One region of the Streptomyces sp. NBC_01410 genome, then DNA from elsewhere that is predicted to be linked to it. Evidence: riboswitches for the same ligand, from Rfam matches in the RefSeq annotation. Region 1 holds a riboswitch; each other region holds the start of a gene.

What was found. Region 1 has a riboswitch for cyclic di-AMP ahead of OG741_RS16715 (transglycosylase family protein). Riboswitches for the same ligand answer to the same signal wherever they lie in the genome.
Region 2: another riboswitch for cyclic di-AMP. It lies ahead of OG741_RS36025 (transglycosylase SLT domain-containing protein); the one in region 1 lies ahead of OG741_RS16715 (transglycosylase family protein).
Region 3: another riboswitch for cyclic di-AMP. It lies ahead of OG741_RS29515 (M23 family metallopeptidase); the one in region 1 lies ahead of OG741_RS16715 (transglycosylase family protein).
Region 4: another riboswitch for cyclic di-AMP. It lies ahead of tgmA (putative ATP-grasp-modified RiPP); the one in region 1 lies ahead of OG741_RS16715 (transglycosylase family protein).

The regions. Positions count from the first base shown of each region.
Region 1 covers NZ_CP109530.1:3,670,678-3,675,620, reverse strand. Annotated here, with positions in the region: gene OG741_RS16720 (transglycosylase family protein) at 1-804, shown strand, start outside; cyclic di-AMP (ydaO/yuaA leader) riboswitch at 1,064-1,238, shown strand; gene OG741_RS16715 (transglycosylase family protein) at 1,242-1,898, shown strand; gene eno (phosphopyruvate hydratase) at 2,185-3,471, shown strand; gene OG741_RS16705 (septum formation initiator family protein) at 3,551-4,024, shown strand; gene OG741_RS16700 (DUF501 domain-containing protein) at 4,055-4,588, shown strand; gene OG741_RS16695 (exopolyphosphatase) at 4,585-4,943, shown strand, end outside.
Region 2 covers NZ_CP109530.1:7,926,214-7,931,156, forward strand. Annotated here, with positions in the region: gene OG741_RS36010 (amino acid adenylation domain-containing protein) at 1-1,024, shown strand, start outside; gene OG741_RS36015 (MbtH family NRPS accessory protein) at 1,021-1,212, shown strand; gene OG741_RS36020 (YncE family protein) at 1,458-2,528, shown strand; cyclic di-AMP (ydaO/yuaA leader) riboswitch at 2,983-3,145, shown strand; gene OG741_RS36025 (transglycosylase SLT domain-containing protein) at 3,150-3,947, shown strand; gene OG741_RS36030 (ATP-binding cassette domain-containing protein) at 4,028-4,943, opposite strand, start outside.
Region 3 covers NZ_CP109530.1:6,414,317-6,419,259, reverse strand. Annotated here, with positions in the region: gene OG741_RS29530 (GNAT family N-acetyltransferase) at 1-757, opposite strand, end outside; gene OG741_RS29525 (HPr family phosphocarrier protein) at 864-1,145, shown strand; gene OG741_RS29520 (GntR family transcriptional regulator) at 1,317-1,994, opposite strand; gene OG741_RS29515 (M23 family metallopeptidase) at 2,192-2,962, opposite strand; cyclic di-AMP (ydaO/yuaA leader) riboswitch at 2,975-3,139, opposite strand; gene OG741_RS29510 (M16 family metallopeptidase) at 3,370-4,758, opposite strand; gene OG741_RS29505 (pitrilysin family protein) at 4,755-4,943, opposite strand, start outside.
Region 4 covers NZ_CP109530.1:2,868,969-2,873,911, forward strand. Annotated here, with positions in the region: gene OG741_RS13150 (leucyl/phenylalanyl-tRNA--protein transferase) at 1-716, shown strand, start outside; gene OG741_RS13155 (cupredoxin domain-containing protein) at 935-1,354, shown strand; gene tgmB (ATP-grasp ribosomal peptide maturase) at 1,369-2,301, opposite strand; gene tgmA (putative ATP-grasp-modified RiPP) at 2,312-2,524, opposite strand; cyclic di-AMP (ydaO/yuaA leader) riboswitch at 2,630-2,785, opposite strand; gene OG741_RS13170 (LysR family transcriptional regulator) at 3,282-4,187, opposite strand; partial or broken gene OG741_RS13175 (DMT family transporter) at 4,300-4,943, shown strand, end outside.

The sequences.
Region 1 (4,943 bases):
TCGGCCATCGCGATCCCCCTTCTCGGAGCCGGTTCGGCCTCCGCCGCCGATGCCTCCACGTGGGACCGCGTCGCCGATTGCGAGAGCGGCGGCATGTGGAGCGCCGATCTCGGCAACGGGTACTACGGCGGACTCCAGATGTCCCAGGAGACATGGCAGGCCTTCGGCGGCGCGGAGTACGCGCCCACCGCCGACCTCGCCAGCCGCTCGCAGCAGATCGCGGTCGCCGAGAAGGTCCTCGACGCGCAGGGTCCGGCCGCATGGGCCGGCTGTGCGGCGATGGCCGGGCTGCAGAACGACGGCGCCGCGACCGGCGTCGACCCGGGCACCGCACCCTCGCCCTCCCAGAGCACGGCTCCGGCGCCGACCGCGTCCACGAAGCCGACCGCCAAGCCCGCCGAGCCGTCCGCCGAGCCGTCCACCACGCCGCCCGCGGACCCGACCGGGTCGGCGACCGCGGCCCCCGATGCGGCGGCGGGCGACGGCAAGCACCGCGGTGAGGCGGCCCCTGAGGAGACCGAGCCGGACAGTGCGGACAGCGAGCGCGAAACGGGGCGCCACGCCTCCCGGGGCGACGAGCCGGCACGTACCGAAGCAGACAAGTCGGACAAGGTCGACAGTGCGGACGCCGCGCCGGGCGAGTACACCGTCCTGCCGGGCGACAGCCTCTCCGCGATCGTCGACAAGGAGAAGCTCTCCGGCGGCTGGACCGAGCTCTACGAGAAGAACCGCGAGACCGTCGGCGGCAACCCCGACCTCATCCTTCCTGGCCAGAGCCTCGATCTGGGCCTGAATCAGGAGTAGTTCGCGGCTGTATGTCCGGTTCTGCGCAAGTGAGACAAGGGTCTCTTTGTCCCAAGTGACGCATCTGCCCCGGCGGAATCACCCATTCCGCCCGTCACCTGCGGAAACGTATATGTCCTACCCGGTGAAATGGGCGATTTCTCCCCGATGTTCGTCTTTGAACATCGGGGAGTCGTGTGTCTACGGTCTGAACCGCTCGCCACCGCGGGCACCACTGACCGTCACGCCGAATCCTGCCGTCGGTCGGGGGGAGTAGTCGTCGCTCAGAGCGCCGAAGGCAGGAGCGGGGGACCCAAGGTAAGCGCCGTGCCCGGCCGTTGAGAGATCGACGGCGGAGACCGGCTTGGGGTGAAGTCGCATGCAAGACGTGCGACCGGGCAACTCACTTGGCCCGAACCCGACAGCTCACCTCGTAGGCGTCGGTGAGGAGAAGCTCCATGCTGTTTTCCGGCAAAGCCAAGCACCGTCGCCCGTCCAAGCTCACCCGCATCGCCACGCTCGCCGGTGTCACCGGCGCCGCTGTCGCCGTCCCGCTGATGGGTGCCACCTCGGCCTCCGCCGCGACCGCGTCCGAGTGGGACGCCGTCGCCCAGTGCGAGTCCGGCGGCAACTGGTCCATCAACACGGGCAACGGCTTCTACGGCGGCCTGCAGTTCACCAGCTCCACCTGGGCCGCCTACGGTGGCACCGCCTACGCCTCCCGCGCCGACCTGGCCTCCAAGGACCAGCAGATAGCCGTGGCCGAGAAGGTCCTCGCGGGTCAGGGCAAGGGTGCCTGGCCGAGCTGTGGCGTGAACCTGTCCAACACGCCGTACACCGGCGGCTCCGCCACCACGCAGCAGTCGAAGCCGGCCGCGAAGCCGGTCCAGAAGCGCGCCGAGGCCCCCACCACCCGCTCCGAGCGCCCCGCAGCCCCGAAGAAGGCAGTGAAGAAGGGCGACGGCGAGTACAAGGTCAAGGCCGGCGACACCCTCGGCAAGATCGCGAAGGCCGAGAAGGTCAAGGGCGGCTGGAAGAAGCTGTTCGAGCTGAACAAGGACATCATCAGCGACGCCGACGTCATCTTCCCGGGCCAGCAGCTCCACCTGAGCTGACCCGAGGAGCCCTGGGACTCCGGTGGACCCGGCGGACCACCGGACCCCGCGGGCCCTCATCCCCACAGCCACCCCGGCCCGGCGCGCTTTCCCCCCAGCGCGCCGGGCCGGGGTTCTGTCTGTTACCCCCAGGTAGTTCACGCGCTGTTTGTCCTGCGTCGAGTCTCTTCATGCCGTTTTTCGTCCCAGCGGGCGGGCATCTGCCGACCGATGCTCCCGCGCCGGTTAGGCTCTTGCCGCAAGGCCAAAGAGACCCTGCACTTTCAGCGTCACATCCCAGAAGGAGATGCTCGTGCCGTCCATCGACGTCGTCGTAGCCCGGGAAATCCTGGACTCCCGAGGCAATCCCACGGTCGAGGTCGAGGTTGGCCTCGACGACGGCAGCACGGGCCGTGCTGCCGTTCCGTCCGGCGCCTCCACCGGTGCGTTCGAGGCTCTTGAGCTCCGCGACGGTGACCAGAACCGCTACCAGGGCAAGGGTGTCGAGAAGGCCGTCCTCGCCGTCATCGAGCAGATCGGCCCGGAGCTCGTCGGCTACGACGCCACCGAGCAGCGCCTGATCGACCAGGCGATGTTCGACCTGGACGCCACCCCGGACAAGTCCTCGCTCGGCGCCAACGCCATCCTCGGTGTCTCGCTCGCCGTGGCGCACGCCGCTTCCGAGGCCTCCGACCTGCCGCTCTTCCGCTACCTGGGCGGCCCGAACGCGCACCTGCTGCCGGTTCCGATGATGAACATCCTGAACGGCGGCTCGCACGCCGACTCCAATGTGGACATCCAGGAGTTCATGATCGCCCCGATCGGCGCGGAGTCCTTCTCCGAAGCCCTGCGCTGGGGCGCCGAGGTCTACCACACGCTGAAGAAGGTCCTGAAGACCAAGGGCCTGTCCACCGGTCTCGGCGACGAGGGCGGCTTCGCGCCGAACCTCGAGTCGAACCGCGCCGCGCTGGACCTGATCCTCGAGGCCATCAAGGAAGCCGGTTACGCCCCCGGCAAGGACATCGCGCTCGCGCTCGACGTCGCCGCGTCCGAGTTCTACAAGGACGGCACGTACGAGTTCGAGGGCAAGTCCCGCTCGGCCGCCGAGATGACCGAGTACTACGAGGAGCTCGTCGCCTCCTACCCGCTGGTGTCCATCGAGGACCCGCTGTTCGAGGACGACTGGGCCGGCTGGAAGGTCCTCACCGACAAGCTGGGCACCAAGGTCCAGATCGTCGGCGACGACCTCTTCGTCACCAACCCGGAGCGCCTGGCCCGCGGCATCGAGGACGGCGCGGCCAACGCCCTGCTCGTCAAGGTCAACCAGATCGGTTCGCTGACCGAGACCCTGGACGCCGTGGAGCTCGCCCAGCGCAGCGGCTTCAAGTGCATGATGTCCCACCGCTCCGGCGAGACCGAGGACGTCACCATCGCCGACCTGGCCGTCGCCACCAACTGCGGCCAGATCAAGACCGGCGCCCCGGCCCGCTCCGAGCGCGTCGCCAAGTACAACCAGCTGCTGCGCATCGAGGAGATCCTCGACGACGCCGCGGTGTACGCGGGCCGCTCGGCGTTCCCGCGCTTCAAGGGCTGACCAGCCCGTCGTCCGTACGTCCCCGGCCGCGGTCCCGTACCGTGTCCGGGGACGTACGTACGTAATGGGGAGGCGGGACATGGCCGGGAAGGACCGCGATCGGTTCTCCACCGCGACCAGGATTCGGCTGCTCGGTGAGCAGACCGCCGCTCGCGTCTACCGCTCCCAGAGCCGCCGCCAGGCCCGCCGCTCCCGGCTGACCGGACGCGCGGCCTTCCTGACGCTGGTGGTCTGCTCGCTGGTCGTCGCGCTCGCCTATCCGATGCGGCAGTACGTGTCGCAGCGCGCCGACATCGCCGACGAGCAGCGCCGGATGGCGGACGCCCGGGAGCAGGTGGAACGGCTCCGGGACGAGAAGGCGCGCCTCCAGGACGACCAGTACGTCAAGCGCCTGGCCCGCGAGCACCTGCATCTCGTGCTTCCGGGCGAGACCGGCTACACCATGATCGACCCCGATGCGGCGGAGCAGCGCCGTACGGAAGAGGGGGCGGCCGACCGCCCCTGGTACTCAAACGTCTGGGACGGCGTCGACAACGCCGACCGCCGCAAGTAGAACCGTAGAACTGTTAGAGCCAAGGCAGGCATGGAAACCCCTCCTCCCACCACCGCACCGACCGAGCCGACCGACGCGGACATCGCCGCGTTCAAGGAGCAGCTCGGCCGGCCGCCGCGCGGGCTGCGCGCGATCGCGCACCGCTGCCCTTGCGGACAGCCGGACGTCGTCGAGACCGCGCCCCGGCTCCCCGACGGCACACCCTTCCCGACGCTGTACTACCTGACCTGCCCGCGGGCCGCTTCGGCGATCGGCACGCTGGAGGCCAACGGCGTGATGAAGGAGATGACCGAGCGCCTGGCGGCCGATCCGGAGCTGGCCGCCGCGTACCGGGCCGCGCACGAGGACTACATCGCGCGCCGCGACGCGATCGAGGAGCTGAAGGACTTCCCGAGCGCCGGCGGTATGCCGGACCGGGTGAAGTGTCTGCACGTGCTCGTCGGCCACTCGCTCGCGGCCGGGCCCGGAGTGAATCCGCTGGGCGACGAGGCGATCGCGATGCTGCCCGAGTGGTGGCGCAAGGGGCCGTGTGTGACCCCTTGTGAAGAAGGGGACAAGCAGTGACCCGGGTCGCGGCCGTCGACTGCGGTACCAACTCCATCCGCCTGCTCGTCGCCGACGTCGACCGTGAGAGCGGTGAACTCGTCGACCTGGACCGGCGGATGATCATCGTCCGGCTCGGTCAGGGGGTCGACAAGACCGGCCGGCTCGCACCGGACGCGCTGGAGCGCACCTTCGCCGCGTGCCGCGAGTACGCCGCGCTGATCAAGCAGTACGGCGCCGAGAAGCTCCGCTTCGTGGCCACCTCGGCGTCGCGCGACGCCGAGAACCGGGACGACTTCGTGCGCGGGGTGCTCGACATCCTGGGCGTGGAGCCCGAGGTGATCACCGGCGACCAGGAGGCGGAGTTCTCCTTCAC
Region 2 (4,943 bases), 4.3 Mb from region 1:
CGCGCCCCGCAACCCCACCGAGGAGACTCTGACCCGCCTCTTCGCCGAAGTCCTCGGCCTCGAACGGGTCGGCACGGACGCCGCGTTCTTCGACCTCGGCGGCACATCCCTGCTGGCCGCCCGCCTGATGTCCCGTATCCGCGAAACGCTCGGCATCAGTGCCCCGATCGGGACCCTGTTCCGCGCGCCGACCCCGGCCGCGCTCGCCGAGCGCCTCACCGACGACAACGGCCCCGACACCGCGCTGGAGGTGCTGCTGCCGCTGCGTGCGAGCGGCGAGCGCATCCCGCTGTTCGTGTTCCACCCGGCCGGCGGCATCAGCTGGTGCTACTCGGGGCTCCTCTCCGGTCTCGGCAGCGGACAGCCCGTCCACGGACTCCAGGCCCGTGGACTGATGCACGACGACGAAACCCTGCCCGCCACGATGGACGAGATGGCCGCCGACTACGTGGCGCAGATCCGCACCGTCCAGCCGCACGGCCCCTACCGGCTCCTCGGCTGGTCCGTCGGAGGCGTCATCGCCCATACCGTCGCGGTCCATCTCCAGCAGGGAGGCGAACAGGTCGACCTGCTGGCCCTCATGGACGCCTACCCCTCGGACCAGTGGCGCGACCTCGCCGGACCCACCGAGGCCGACGCGCTCAACGCCCTTCTGCGCATGGCCGGTTTCGAGGGCGGTGACGGACTCACCCGGGACGGCGTCCTCGCCACCCTGCGCCATGAGGGCAGTGCGCTCGCGGCTCTTCCCGAGCGGGTACTGACCGCCGTCCTCGGCATCGTCACCAACAACGCCCGCCTCATGCGTACCCACCGCCACCAGACCTTCGAGGGGGACCTGCTGTTCTTCACGGCAGCCGCACCCCGCGCCGAGGACTGGCTCACCCCGCACGCCTGGCGGCCGTACATGAGCGGCAGGCTCGACGAGCACAGGCTGGACTGCCTGCATCCCGAGATGACACAGCCCCGGCAGCTCGACGAGATCGCCACCGTCCTCATGGCCCGGCTGAAGGAACTCGACACATGACCCAGCCCTTCGACCCCACGGGCACGCCCGAGCCCACCCATCTCGTCCTCGTCAACGCGGCGGGGGCACGGTCCCTGTGGCCGGTATACCTGCCCGTGCCGGCCGGTTGGGCCACGGAACACGGCCCCGCCTCACACGAGGACTGTCTGCGGGCCGTGACGCCCGCGCAGTCCGCGCCGCCCGGCTGACCCGGCTGAGCGGAAAGCCGGGATACGAATTCCGGCGACCTTGCGGCGCCCCTGCCCCCTGCGGACGAATTCGGCGACCGCATTCCCGATTCCCGGCCGGAACATGTCAGCGATATGTCAGACGAGGGGGAACGACCGACAACTGACAAGCCCTGCCTTCATAGTGAGGAAGGGGCCCAGCAGGGGCGCATATTCCACGGTGCCACAAACCGGCATCCACTTCTCATTGTTCTGGAGGAACAAGCATGTCCCGCACCCGAAGCACCATTCGCCGCCGGGTCCTACTCGCCGCCGCCATAACCGCCACCTGCGCGCTCGGCCCGGCCGGCATTGCCATGGCTGCCGCCCCGGCGCAGGTGCACACGCTCCAGGCGTCCTACACGGTCGACTCCGCCCAACTGGGCCAGGGGCTCTACCAGTCCGCCTACTCCGCGCGGAACAACGTCCTGTGGGTCACCAGCTCGGTCGGATACCCCCCGGTCACCAAGACCCAGCTGCTCAAGGTGGACCCGGCGACCCTGAAGGTGAAGGCCGCCTACACGCCGCCCCTCAAGGACGAGGCCACCGGTGCGCGGGAGGCCGTCTACGGGGTGGCCGTCGACGACGTCCACAACACCGTGTGGACCACCAACACGCTCGACAACTCCCTTGCCGTCTACAGCCAGCGGACCGGCGAGCACCTGGCCTCGCTGCCCGGTGTGAAGCACGCCCGTGACGTCGTCGTCGACCAGAAGCGCAACCTGGCCTGGACCGCCGGGCTCGAGGACGGCAGCATCGTCGCCTTCGACACCCGTACATACCAGGAGAAGAAGCGCGTCACGGTCACGGGCGCGACACCCGCGGGCGTGGCCGTCGACGAGCGCACCGGCACGGTCTACGCGGCCGATCTGACCAACGGTCAGCTCATCGAGGTCTCCCCGGCATCCGACAAGCCCCGGCTGATCCCCGCCGGTAAGGGCACGATCGACGTCGCGCTGTCCGCCGACGGCCGGACCGCCTACGCCGCCAATCAGGCCAGCGGTTCCCTCGCCGTCATCGATCTGCGGGCGGGAGTGGTGCAGAAGGAGATCGCGACGGGAGCGGGCGCCCTCGCGGTCGCGACCGACGCGTGCACGGGCAACGTCTTCGTTGCGAACAGGGAATCCGGTACGACCTCGGTGGTCGACCCCCGCAAGGGACTCGTTCTCGCGAACCTCGCGACCGGTGCGAACACGGACCATGTCGTCATCACGCGCGGCACGGCCTATGTCGTCGACAAGGCGGCGGTCGGGGCCGAGGCGATGGACTCCATCCACCGCATCCGCGCGACCGGCTGACCGGCCGCAGCACCTGAGCGCTCCGGACGGCGGGCTCCGCCGGCCGGAGCGCTCTGCTCTGTCCCGGCCCGGTCCCGCGTGCGCGCCCCGAAAAGCTCCTTGATGTCCGAAAAAGCCCGCATAGGCGGTTCATCTTTATTGTTATTCGATGCCCGCATAAGAGGAACCCGGGCGAATTCCATTTATCCGGCGCGCACCGCCGCAAACCGGACTCGGTTGCCTTCCCCCTCAGTGAAATGGGTCACGTCAGGCAGCGCCCGCGCATGGCGGCGTGGCGCCCAGTCCCGTTCTGCAGAAAGAAAGTTGAGATTCTCGATCTTGCCGACCGGCGGAAATTTCTCGCGAATAATCCGCCTCGCGAATTGAAATGTGAATTCGGGACTTGTTTCGCCCGGTCTGACTCGCTTACGGTCACGACAACCCGGATGGACCGCCGAATCCTGCCGCCGTCCGGAAACCGCACCCACCCACTCACGTACGTACGGCAGGAGCGGGGGACCCAGGTAAGCCGCCGATCCGGAATACGGAACGGCTTGGGGTTAAGCCGCCGTCACAATGCGGCCGGGCATCTCCAGCCCGAACCCGACAGCTCACCTCGCAGGCGACGGAGAGGAATTCGTCATGCCCGCAAAGGGTAAGCACCGCCGTCCCAAGTCCCGTGCACTCAGCCGCGGTCTCGTCGTCGCGGGCACGGGCAGCGCCGCACTCGTCCTGCCGGTGATCGCCACGACCGCCGCCTCCGCGCAGACGGCACCGCAGTCCACTCCCGCCGCCAAGGCCTCGGCCGCTGCTCCCGCCCTCGCGAAGAAGGCCGGCGCCACGACCTACTCCGTCGTCGCGGGGGACTCCCTTTCCAAGATCGCGGACCAGCTCAACGTCAGCGGCGGCTGGAAGAAGCTCTACAAGGACAACCGCAAGGTCGTCGGTGACGACCCGCGGCTGATTCACCCGGGCCTCAAGCTGACGATCGGCAAGAAGGCCAAGGCGGCCCCCGCCGCCGACCGGGCAGACCGGGCCGAGCGGGCAGACCGCTCCAAGCGGACGACCAAGCTGACCCCGGCGAAGAGTGCCCCCGCCGCGAAGCCGAAGAAGACGTACTCCAACGACCTCGACGGCTGGATCAAGGAGTCGCTGGACGTCATGGCCAAGCACGGCATCCCCGGCAGCTACGACGGCATCCACCGCAACATCATGCGCGAGTCCTCGGGCAACCCGCTGGCCATCAACAACTGGGACTCCAACGCCGCGGCCGGAACGCCGTCCAAGGGCCTCCTTCAGGTCATCGACCCCACGTTCTTCGCCTACCACGTGCCCGGAACGTCGATGGACAGCTACGACCCGGTCGCCAACATCACCGCCGCGTGCAACTACGCCGCCGACAAGTACGGCTCGATCGACAACGTGAACGGCGCCTACTGAGCCTCACAGGTCGCGGCGGTTCACGACCACCAGGCCGAGAACCGCCGCCACGAGCGGCCGGGCCGTGCGGGCCCTTTACCTCACCGGTCCTTCGAGAGCGCGAGCAGCTCGGCGAAGAGACCCCCGGCGTGGACCAGGTCCTCGTACCGGCCCTGCTCGGTGATCCGGCCCTCCTCCATGACGATGATGCGGTCCGCCAGCCGGGTGTTCTCCAGCTGATGTGTCACCACGACCGTGATGCGGTCGGCGGAGATCGCCTTGATCGCCTCGAGGATGCCATGTTCACCGCGCGCGTCCATCTGCGACGTCGGCTCGTCCAGGATCAGTAGGGAAGGCCGCCGGTACAGAGCGCGTGAGCAGACCAGACGCTGCCACTGTCCGCCCGACAGCTCGGATCCGCCGTACAGTTCGCGCGCCAGCAGCGTGTCGAGTCCCTTGGGCAGGTCGTCGATCGCCGCGCGCATCCCCACGGCGTCGACGGCGTCCCACACCGGCCCGTCGTCGAAGGTCCGGGGCTGCCCCAGCGTGACGTTCTCCCTTGCGCGCAGGGGCCATTGGGCGAAGATCTGCGGGACCAGCCCGGTCCCCGCCCACACGGAGTCGGGGTCGGCGTCGGCGAGATCGACGTCACCCCAGGTCACCCGGCCCTTGTCGGCCAGGAAGATACCGGTGATCAGCCGCGTCAGGGTCGACTTGCCCGAGCCGTTCTCCCCGACGATCGCGACGATCTCGCCACGGCGGAGCGTGAGGGAGACATGGTCGACGGCCGGCGCCTCCTTGCCGGGGTACTGGTAGACCACCTCATCGAGCCGGATCTCCTCCACGCTCCCCGGGGCGGTCAACGCACCACGTGTGGGGGCGAGTTGCTCGGCCAGGTCGAGGAAAGACCGCATGTCGGCCAGGTACAGGCTGGTATGGAACATCGCAGCGCCGTTGATGACGAGCTGCGAGAGAGCGGCCAGCGTCGTCTGAACGGCGACAACCGCGGTCGCGGCG
Region 3 (4,943 bases), 2.7 Mb from region 1:
GGAGGTTGCGCAGCACGGTGCGCCCCACGCCGCCCGGCGCGCGGCCGGCGCCGACGACGGCGACCGACCCCGGTGCGAGCAGACGCTGCACGGAGCGCGCCTCCGCCCGCTGCTCGCGGCCGCGCTGGACGGCGAGGGACTCGGCGGTCGGTTCGAGGTCGAGGGTCAGATGGACGGAGCCGTCCTCGAAGCTGCGCTTCTGTGTGTACCCGGCGTCCCGGAACACCTTGATCATCTTGTTGTTGGCGGGCAGCACCTCGGCGGCGAAGCGCCGGATGCCCCGCTCACGGGCGACCGCCGCGATGTGCTCCAGGAGGGTGGAGGCGACACCGCGCCCCTGGTGCGCGTCCTGGACGAGGAAGGCGACCTCCGCCTCGTCGGAGACGGGAGGGGCGGGCGCGGAGCGCCCTCCGGCAAGGGTGGCGGTGGGAGACGGGTGGGAGCTCGCGGGGCGGCCCTCCGCGTTGATGCGGTCGTAGCGGACGGTGGCGATGAACTCGCCGCCGACCGTGACCGCCAGACCCACCCGGTCCACGTAGTCGTGATGGGTGAAGTGGTGGACGTCCTTGGCGGAGAGCCTGGGGTACGGCGCGAAGAACCGGTAGTACTTCGACTCGTCGGAGACCTGTTCGTAGAAGCTGACCAGACGCTCGGCGTCCTCGGTGGTGATGGGCCTGATGTGCGCGGTACCGCCGTCACGCAGCACCACGTCCGCCTCCCAGTGATCGGGGTAGGCGTGATCCGGCTGGGTCTGCATGTGTGAAAGCGTACGGCTCACCCACCGGTCGCGGGTCGGTTCGGGAGCACGCCGCGACACATGAGAGACTGGTCTAGACAACCGTTGAGACTTGAAGGGCAACACCATGGCTGAGCGCCGCGTCAATGTCGGCTGGGCCGAGGGCCTTCACGCCCGCCCCGCTTCCATCTTCGTCCGTGCCGCCACGGCTGCCGGCGTCCCCGTGACGATCGCCAAGGCCGACGGCAACCCGGTCAACGCCGGCTCCATGCTCGCCGTGCTCGGCCTGGGCGCGCAGGGCGGCGAGGAGATCGTGCTCGCTTCCGAGGCGGACGGCGCCGAGGCGGCCCTGGACCGGCTGGCCAAGCTGGTCGCCGAGGGGCTCGAGGAGCTTCCCGAAACGGTCTGAGCGGCTGAGCAGAATGCGCCCGGCGGCACGCAGCCGCGGTCTCCCGAATTGGGGCGACCGCGGCTGTGCACATTTTCCGGTCCGACGTTCATTTCCGCGCCCGGCTCCATGAATTCGGGCAGCAGAAAAGAAGCCCCGCGAATATCCTTCCCTTTGTATACGGCGCGCCTGTTAATGGCGGACGCTCGTGGTGTTTACGGCATGTTGCGAAGTCCTCACCCGCTCGGGACGGCGCAGCCGGTGCGCCGACGCGGCCCGCTCCGCGTGCACAGCCGTCAGCGCGCGGGCCCGCTCCACGTCGCCGCGCGCCACCGCGTCCACGATCGCGCCGTGCTCCGCCCAGGAGTCCACGGGCGTGGCGGGCTGTTCGACGGCGTACATCCAGGCGATCTTGTGCCGCAGCTGGGTGAGCAGGGCGATCAGCCCCGGGCTGCCGGAGGCCTGGGCGAGGGTCTCGTGGAACCAGCCGCCCAGTGAGCGCAGGTCCTCGCCCTGGCCGCGGCGTGCGCGCTCCTGGCCCAGCCTGACCAGGCCGCGCAGGACCTTCAGGTGCGCTTCCGTACGCCGCTGTGCCGCGCGGGCCGCGCCGAGGGGCTCCAGCAGCATCCGGACCTCCAGCAGGTCGGCCGCCTCCTGCTCGGTGGGCTCGGCGACACAGGCACCCGCGTGCCGGCGGGTGGTGACGAAGCCCTCGGACTCCAGGGTGCGCAGGGCCTCGCGCACCGGGACCCGGGAGACGCCGTAGCGGCGCGCCAGCTGCTCCTCGGTGAGCCGGCTGCCGCGCTCGAATACACCGGAGACGATGTCGTCGCGGATCGCCGTGCATACCGAGTGCGCGGGAATGCGCATGACCGAACCTCCGCTTTAATCCGCGCGAAACGCAGCCGATTGGCGTCTGTTCGGTGACTCTATTGCAGTGGGCCGGATTTTCCGATGGCACCCGGGAATCCATGGATATCTTTTGGCCAGGGCTCCGAACGCCGAAGGCCCCGGCAGGAAGCCGGGGCCTTCTCGCGCGCCCGCGCTCGGGCGCTGTTCTGCTGTTCTCAGACGCTGACGCCGTGGGCGCGCAGGTACGCGAGGGGGTCGATGTCGGAGCCGTAGTCGGGGCCGGTGCGTGCCTCGAAGTGGAGGTGCGGCCCGGTGGTGTTGCCGGTCGCGCCGGAGAGGCCTATCTGCCGGCCCGGGGTGACGCTCTCGCCCACCGAGACCGAGATCGAGGAGAGGTGGCCGTACTGCGTGTACGAGCCGTCCTTCATCTTGATCACGACGTTGTTGCCGTAAGCGCCGCCCCAGCCGGCCTCGACGACGGTGCCGGAGCCGACCGCGTGCACGGTGGTGCCGGAGGCGGCGTGGAAGTCGATGCCGGTGTGGCTGCCGGAGGACCAGACGGCGCCGCCGGTCTTGTAGCCCGTGGAGACGTACGAGCCGCTGATCGGCGCGACGAAGGAGTTGAGGCGCTTGCGCTCGGCCTCGCGGGCGGCGCGCTCCTTGGCCTCGCGGGCGGCCTTGACGCGGGCCTCGGCCTTGCGCTTGGCCTCCTCGGCCGCCTTCGCCTTGGCGATGGCCTCGGCGGCCTCCTGCTTCTGGGCGGCGGCCTGGTCGGCGATCTGGTCCGCGAGGGTGTCGGCGGTGACGACCTGGGTCAGGCCGGTGTCCTCGACGGGGGCCATGCCCGGGGTGGCGGCGAGCGCCGGGGAAGCGAGGGTTCCGATGACGCCGGTGGTGGCAAGGGCCGCTGCGCCCGCCATGTTCGCGCTCCTGCGCGACAGGCGGCTCGGGGCACGGTGCTTCCCGGTGGCACGGGTGAACGCCATGAAGTGGCTGGTCCTTTCCTTCCTTCTCGCCTACCGGGTTAGCTGACGGGTTCGGAGCAGGAAGGTCTCCTACGGGCCCCTCCGTACGGATACGAAGGCGTCCGATTCACCCCAGGGACTGAGTGGGTCCCCGGCTCCCCAGGCTCGCGCCAGACGGGGACTCGGCGATGGCTGTCCGATGCCGCGGATGCGACGGGCTACTGGCGAACAGCCGGACCGACGCTAGGCGGGCCGACTTTCAATCACCAAACAGACAGGCCCTTTTGTCGTGCATCCCACAGGGCAGACAGGCAGCCTCCGCAATAAACCGGACATAGCACGGAACCCCGGCACCGCTTGGATGCCGGGGTTCCGCTTGTCTGTTGCGCCGGGTTCAGCCGGAGTTGTCCGGATCGCGCGAGGGGCAATCAGCCGGTGACAACGGTCACTTCGCCGATACCCAGCGCCCTGACAGGCTCCTCGATCTGCGAGGCGTCTCCGACGAGCACCGTGACCAGACGGTCCACCGGGAAGGCGCTGACGGCCGCCGCCGTCGCCTCCACGGTGCCGGTCTCGGCCAGCCGCACGTACAACTGCGCCTGGTAGTCGTCCGGGAGGAACTGCTCGACCTGGTCGGCGAGCGTGCCCGCGACGGACGCGGCCGTCTCGAACTTCAGCGGCGCGACACCCACCAGGTTCTGCACCGCGACGTCACGCTCGGCGTCGGTCAACCCCTCGGCGGCGAGCGTCCGCAGCACCTTCCACAGGTCGTCCAGCGCCGGTCCGGTGTTGGGCGTGTCCACCGAGCCGCTGATCGCCAGCATCGAGGCGCCCGAGCCGTCCGGGGCGGACCGCAGCACCTGGCCGAAGGCCCGTACGCCGTAGGTGTAGCCCTTCTCCTCGCGCAGCACGCGGTCCAGGCGCGAGGTGAGGGTGCCGCCGAGGCAGTACGTGCCGAGCACCTGCGCGGGCCATACGCGGTCGTGCCGGTCCGCGCCGATCCGGCCGATCAACAGCTGGGTCTGCACGGCGCCCGGGCGGTCCACGATGACCACGCGGCCGGTGTCTTCCGCCGTGATCGGAGGTACGGGGCGGGGCTTGGCGCTGTCGCCCGTCCAAGTGCCGAAGGTCTCGGCGAGAACGGCGTCCAGGTCGACCCCGGTGAGGTCTCCGACGATCACCGCGGTGGCTGTGGCGGGCCGGACGTGCGCCTCGAAGAAGGCACGCACGGCCGCGGAGTCGATCCGGGCCACCGTCTCCTCGGTGCCCTGGCGGGGGCGCGACATACGGGCGGCGGCCGGGAAGAGCTCCTTGGAGAGCTCCTTGGCCGCGCGGCGGGCCGGGTTGGCCGTCTCGTGCGGGATCTCGTCGAGGCGGTTGCGTACGAGCCGCTCCACCTCGCTGTCGGCGAAGGCGGGCGCGCGCAGGGCCTCGGCGAGCAGGCCGAGCGCCTTGGGCAGCCGGGAGACCGGGACCTCCAGGGAGACCCGGACGCCGGGGTGGTCGGCATGCGCGTCAAGGGTGGCGCCGCAGCGCTCCAGCTCGGCGGCGAACTCCTCCGCGGTGTGCTTGTCGGTGCCCTCCGACAGGGCGCGCGCCATGATCGTGGCGACGCCGTCGATGCCCTCGGGCTCGGCGTCCAGCGGGGCGTCGAGGGAGAGCTCGACGGCCACCACCTGCTGGCCGGGGCGGTGGCAGCGCAGCACGGTCAGGCCGTTGTCCAGTGTGTCGCGCTCGGGGGCGGGAAACGCCCAGGGCCTGGCCTCCCCCGCCGTGGGCTGCGGGTGGTACGTCATCGTCACGGCAGCGTCGCTCACTGGTCCGCCTCTTCCTCTTCGTTGCTTCCCTCGGGCGCCGAGACGGGTTCGTACACCAGCACCGCCCTGTTGTCGGGGCGCAGCCGCGCCTTGGCGACCGCCTGCACCTCCTCGGCGGTGACCTCGAGCACCCGCTGCACGGCGGTCAGCGCCAGCTGCGGGTCGCCGAACAGCACGGCGTACCG
Region 4 (4,943 bases), 800 kb from region 1:
CCGACCTCAGTCCCGCCAGCCTCCTGGCGGCATACCGCGCCGGGGTCTATCCGTTCCCGGCGTCCGACGAGTACACCCGCGTCCTCAACGAGGTGGTCTTCGCCGATCAGGTCGAAGAGGGCCACATCCCGCTCGTGGGGGAGGAATCGGCCGATCCCTACGCCGTCTCCTGGTGGTCGCCCGACCCCAGGCCGGTACTGCCCGTCTCGGCCGCGCACCTGAGCCGGAGCCTCGCCCGGCGGGTGCGCAACCAGCTGCCGTGGTCGACGAGCCTGGACCAGAGGTTCGAGCAGGTCGTCCGCGAATGCGGCGCCGACCGCGACCCCCTGTGGCTCACCGAAGAGCTGATCGCAAGCTTGATCCGCCTGCAGGAGCTGGGTCATGCCCACAGCGTCGAGGTGTGGGAGGACGGCGATGTGGTCGGCGGCGTCTTCGGCCTCCAGGTCGGACCGGTCTTCAGCATGGACTCGATGTTCTTCCACCGTCCCGGTGCCTCGAAGGTCGCGGTGTCCGACCTCGCGGCGCGCTTCGCAGAGGCGGGCGGCGCGCTGCTCGACGCGCAGCGGGACAGCCCGCACGTCCGCGGCCTCGGCGCCCATCTCGTACCGCGCGAGCAATACGTGCGGGACCTGCGCGGCACCGCGCCGGGCAGCCTCCCGATACCCACCGCCACCTTGCCGGCCGGCCGCCTCGCCCAGCCGAGGGGACCGGGCTGACCGCGCCCGTCGCGTCGCTCACCCATTGGGTGAACCATGTCGGCGCTCCCCCGCCCGCCCGGGATGAAGCGCGGCTCCCGTCGGCATTCAGGTGAACGGCACCGCGACTGGCGGTACCGCCCTGGCGAGCGCCACCGAGGACGGCGAACCTGAATGCGGCGGCCGATCACCAGCCGCGCCCAGACCACGGCATCCCTCGTCGGAAAGGTCCGCCCGGCATGTCACTCACCTATCCGGACCGGGTCCACACCGCCCTCAGGGTGGGCGGAGCCTGCGTCCTGCTTGCCCTGGCCGGCTGTTCGAGCAACGGCGACGGCAACGGCAATGACACCGCCACCCCCGCAACCACCAGCGCCTCATCCGCCCCAAGCACCTCCAACGTCGGCGCGGCGAACATCGCGATCAAGAACTTCACCTTCATCCCGGCGACACTTCAGGTACGCCCCGGAACGAAGGTCATCGTCGAGAACCAGGACTCGGTCACGCACACCCTGACCGCCACCGGGGACAAGCCATTCGACACCGGCGACATCGATCCCGGCGAAACAGCCACCTTCATCGCTCCGTCCACATCCGGCAGCTATCCCTACATCTGCACCATCCACACGAACATGAAAGGCACCCTCACCGTGAGCTGACGCCCCGGGTCGGCTCACACCGCAGGACCCAAAGCCAGCCAGGCTGCGACGGCTTCGGCGATGGGCTGACCGGTCTCCAGTTGGACGAAGCCGAACTGCCCGCCCTGATTGCACTCCAGGAACCACCAGGTGCCGTCACCGTCCTCAGCGAAGTCGAAGGCGCCGTACGCGAGCTGGGCGAGCGACATATAGGCGCCGACCGCCTTCGCGATGCGGGTGGGTACCTCGGCCGGAGCCCAGGCACCGCCGTTGTCGGCGAAACGCCAGTCCACCTCGTCCGGGTCGGACGCCCGCCGCGCGGCGAACAGCTCGTCCCCCACACAGGTCAGCCGGATGTCCGCACGCTTGGGCACGCGCTGCTGCAGGAGCGTGGGGCCGGCGGTCACCGCGCCGAAGTCGGCGTCCGGCCCGACGGGGGTGGTGGGCAGTGCCAGCGCCGGGTCGCCGGGATGCGCTCCCGAAACCGGCTTCACGACGAGGTCCGGGTACTGGGCGGCGAACTCGCGCGCAACCCGCGGAAAGCCGGTGATCAGCGTGGGGGGTACGGCGAAGCCGCTGCGGTGGGCGACGCGCAGCTGCCACGGTTTCCAGCGGGCCTGCGCGGCGGCCGCCGGATGGTTCATCCAGCGCACCCCTGTGCAGTTCAGCGTTCCGTACAGGGCCTGTTCGGCCTCGGCGGTGAGCCATGCGGACTGATGGGCGGCACGCGCTGCCGGACGGCCGGGCCTGCGTACCCAGACCGAGCGCAGTCCGCTCATGCTCACCACACGACCACCGGCCGACAGGTGCCCGTCGAAGTCGCCCCGCACGTATTCGGCCGACACGGCAACCTGGCCCGGGAGATCGGCAGGATCCAGGCGTACGACCGGGACTCCCGCTCCATCCAGGACGGACACCACCATGTCCGCGGTCACGTCCTCCTCGCAGGTCAGTACGAGCACGGTCATGGGGCGACCGTCAGTCATCGAAGTGCGTCTGGGAACCGGCGGTGGACGTGGTGGTGCCGCACGCCAGCAGCAGGTCGCGGTCGCTGATGGCCGGGCGGCCGTCGGGCAGGACGTTCAACTGACGCAGGGGGTCATAGGCGTAGGGGACCACGGCCGGCGGGTTCACGGCGGGCCGGGCGTAGTTCAGTGCGAACGGTCTCGCGTCCCAGCCCGTCGAGACCACGGTGCCGCCGGTTGCTGCGGTTTCGGCGTCGATGGGGCCGTCGAGCCGGCGGGTGGTGGCGTGGGGGTGTGGGACGCGGTGTCTTCCGACTGCGGATATCACGGTGGCTCCTACTCCGAACGCCTGCGAGGTGAGCTGTCGGGTTCGGGCTGGAGAGTTGCCCGGCCGTGGTTCTCACGGCTTCACCCCAAGCCGCCGGATACGCGTTGTCCCGTACGGCGCAAGTGGGTCCCCCGCTCCTGCCTGCGGTGTGGTGATGTGCTGCCGCGCGCCGGGGGCAGGATTCGGCGGTCCGGCCGCGCGGTGTTCGACTTCTCCGAACGCCGAGCACGTTAGGGGGACCTTGTGTTCGAGCACAAGGTCTCCACAAGCGGACTTGCATCAACTGGCTTTTCCTACAGGGGAGTTCGTGATATGTACGCCCGGTACCCCCGGTAAGGGGGGATGCGTGCAGGCGTTTGCGTGTGGACAATCCAGGCTGCTATGACGGTGTCGACCCGCGACCACAGCGCGTCTGGCGGGCGGCCATCGGCTGCGTCCCGCGCGGCGGCTGGGTGAAGTGGCGGGGTGGAGGCCGAGCAACTGGCGGACCCCGACCAGGTGCGGATCAGCGCCCGGCAGCACGGCAAGGAGATCTTCGCCAGCGTGGTCACCTCACCCTGGCCGCCGTACCCAGCGCGCACGGCGCCTGACATGCGCCCCTTACGCCCCCGCCGCAGACCCGCACCCCGTAGGCCGCGGTCAGTCCGACCGGGGCTCATCGGGCGGGGTCGGCGGTGGCGGCCGCGTCCCGCAGCGCGTCCAACAGGCCGCGCAGGGCCGGCTGTTCGAGGGCGGTCTCCCGGGCGGCGGCCGAGATCACCCGGAGCGGCTCGGGGTTGCGGACCGGGCGCACGACGACACCGGGGTGCTGGTTGCGCAGCCCGAGCCGCGGCATCAGACCCACGCCGAGACCGGCCGCGACGAAGCCCTGCGCGGTGGCGTAGTCCTCGCTCTGGATGACGAAGTCGGGGCTGAAGCCGGCCGCCGCGCAGGAGTCGATGACGGGTTCGAGGCAGGGGCCGGGGGGCTCGCTGCCGACCCACTGCTCACCGGACAACTCGTGCAGGTCGATCACCTCCTTGCCGGCGAGCGGATGGCCGTGGGGCAGTACGGCCGCGTACGGGTCGTCGAGGAGGTGGACGAGCCGGAAGCCGTTGCCTGTGCGGTGCTGCGCCTGGACGACCACGGCCAGGTCGGCCCGGCCCCGCGCCACCTCCTGGAACGGGTCCTCCGGGTCGGTGAGTTCGAGGTCGACGCGGACGCCGGGGTGCTCGGCGCGGAGTCTGGCCAGGGCGGGCGCCACCAGCGTGGAGCCGGCCGTGGCGAAGTAGCGGACCGACAGCCGGCCGGTGCGTCCGGCGCGGAGGTCGGCGAGCGCGGTCTCCGCCTGGGCGACCGCCGAGCCGATCAGCGCCGCGTGCTCGGTGAGCAGCAGCCCGGCCGCCGTGGGGCGCACCCCGCGGCCGACCCGCTCGAGCAGCGCCGTACCTGCCTGTTTCTCCAGCGCCGCCACCTGCTGGCTGACGGCGGACGGGGTGTAGCCCAAGTGGGCCGCGGCGGCGGTGACCGTACCGCTGGTGACCACCGCGCGCAGGACCTGCAGTCGCTTCACATCAAGCATGTAGCACAGGTTAACAGTATGAGTAGAACCATTTGCTTGTCCTCAAATCTTAGCTGAGGCACCTTCGTAGGACAGCGACGAGAAACCCACCGAACGAGAATGGGGAAACGCCATGAGCGACAACAGCGGTGCGCGGGGCCTGTGGGGTGGATTACGGGTGGCCGTGCTCGCCCTGCTGTGGGGCTCGACCTTCCTCTGGACCGAGCTGGCGCTGCGCGGGCTCTCCCCGCTCCAGGTCACGCTCGCGCGCTGTGTCCTCGGTGCGCTCGTCCTCGTCGTCGCCTGCTACGCGACGGGGCACCGGCTGCCGAGAGGCGTCGCCGCCTGGCGGCACATCGTCGTCGCGGCCTTCTTCTGCAACGCCCTGCCGTTCGCCCTGTTCAGCGTGGGCCAGCAGACCGTCGGCTCCGGGCTCGCAGGCGTCCTGAACGCCACGACCCCGCTCTGGTCGATCACCCTCGGTCTCGCCCTCGGCTCGGAGCGCGGGCTGCGGCCCGTACGGCTGGCGGGTCTTCTGCTCGGCTTCACCGGCACGATCGTCATCTTCGCCCCCTGGCAGACGACCGGCGCCACCGGCTGGGGCGCCCTCGCGATCCTGGGCGCCGCCGCCAGCTACGCCGTCGCGTTCACGTACATGGGCCGCACCCTGGTCCGCAGGGGCACGGCCACGATCTCGCTCTCCGCCGCCCAGCTCGTCGCCGCGAGCGGACTGACCGCCCTCGCGGTGCCGATCGGCGGCCTGGAGTCGATCGACCC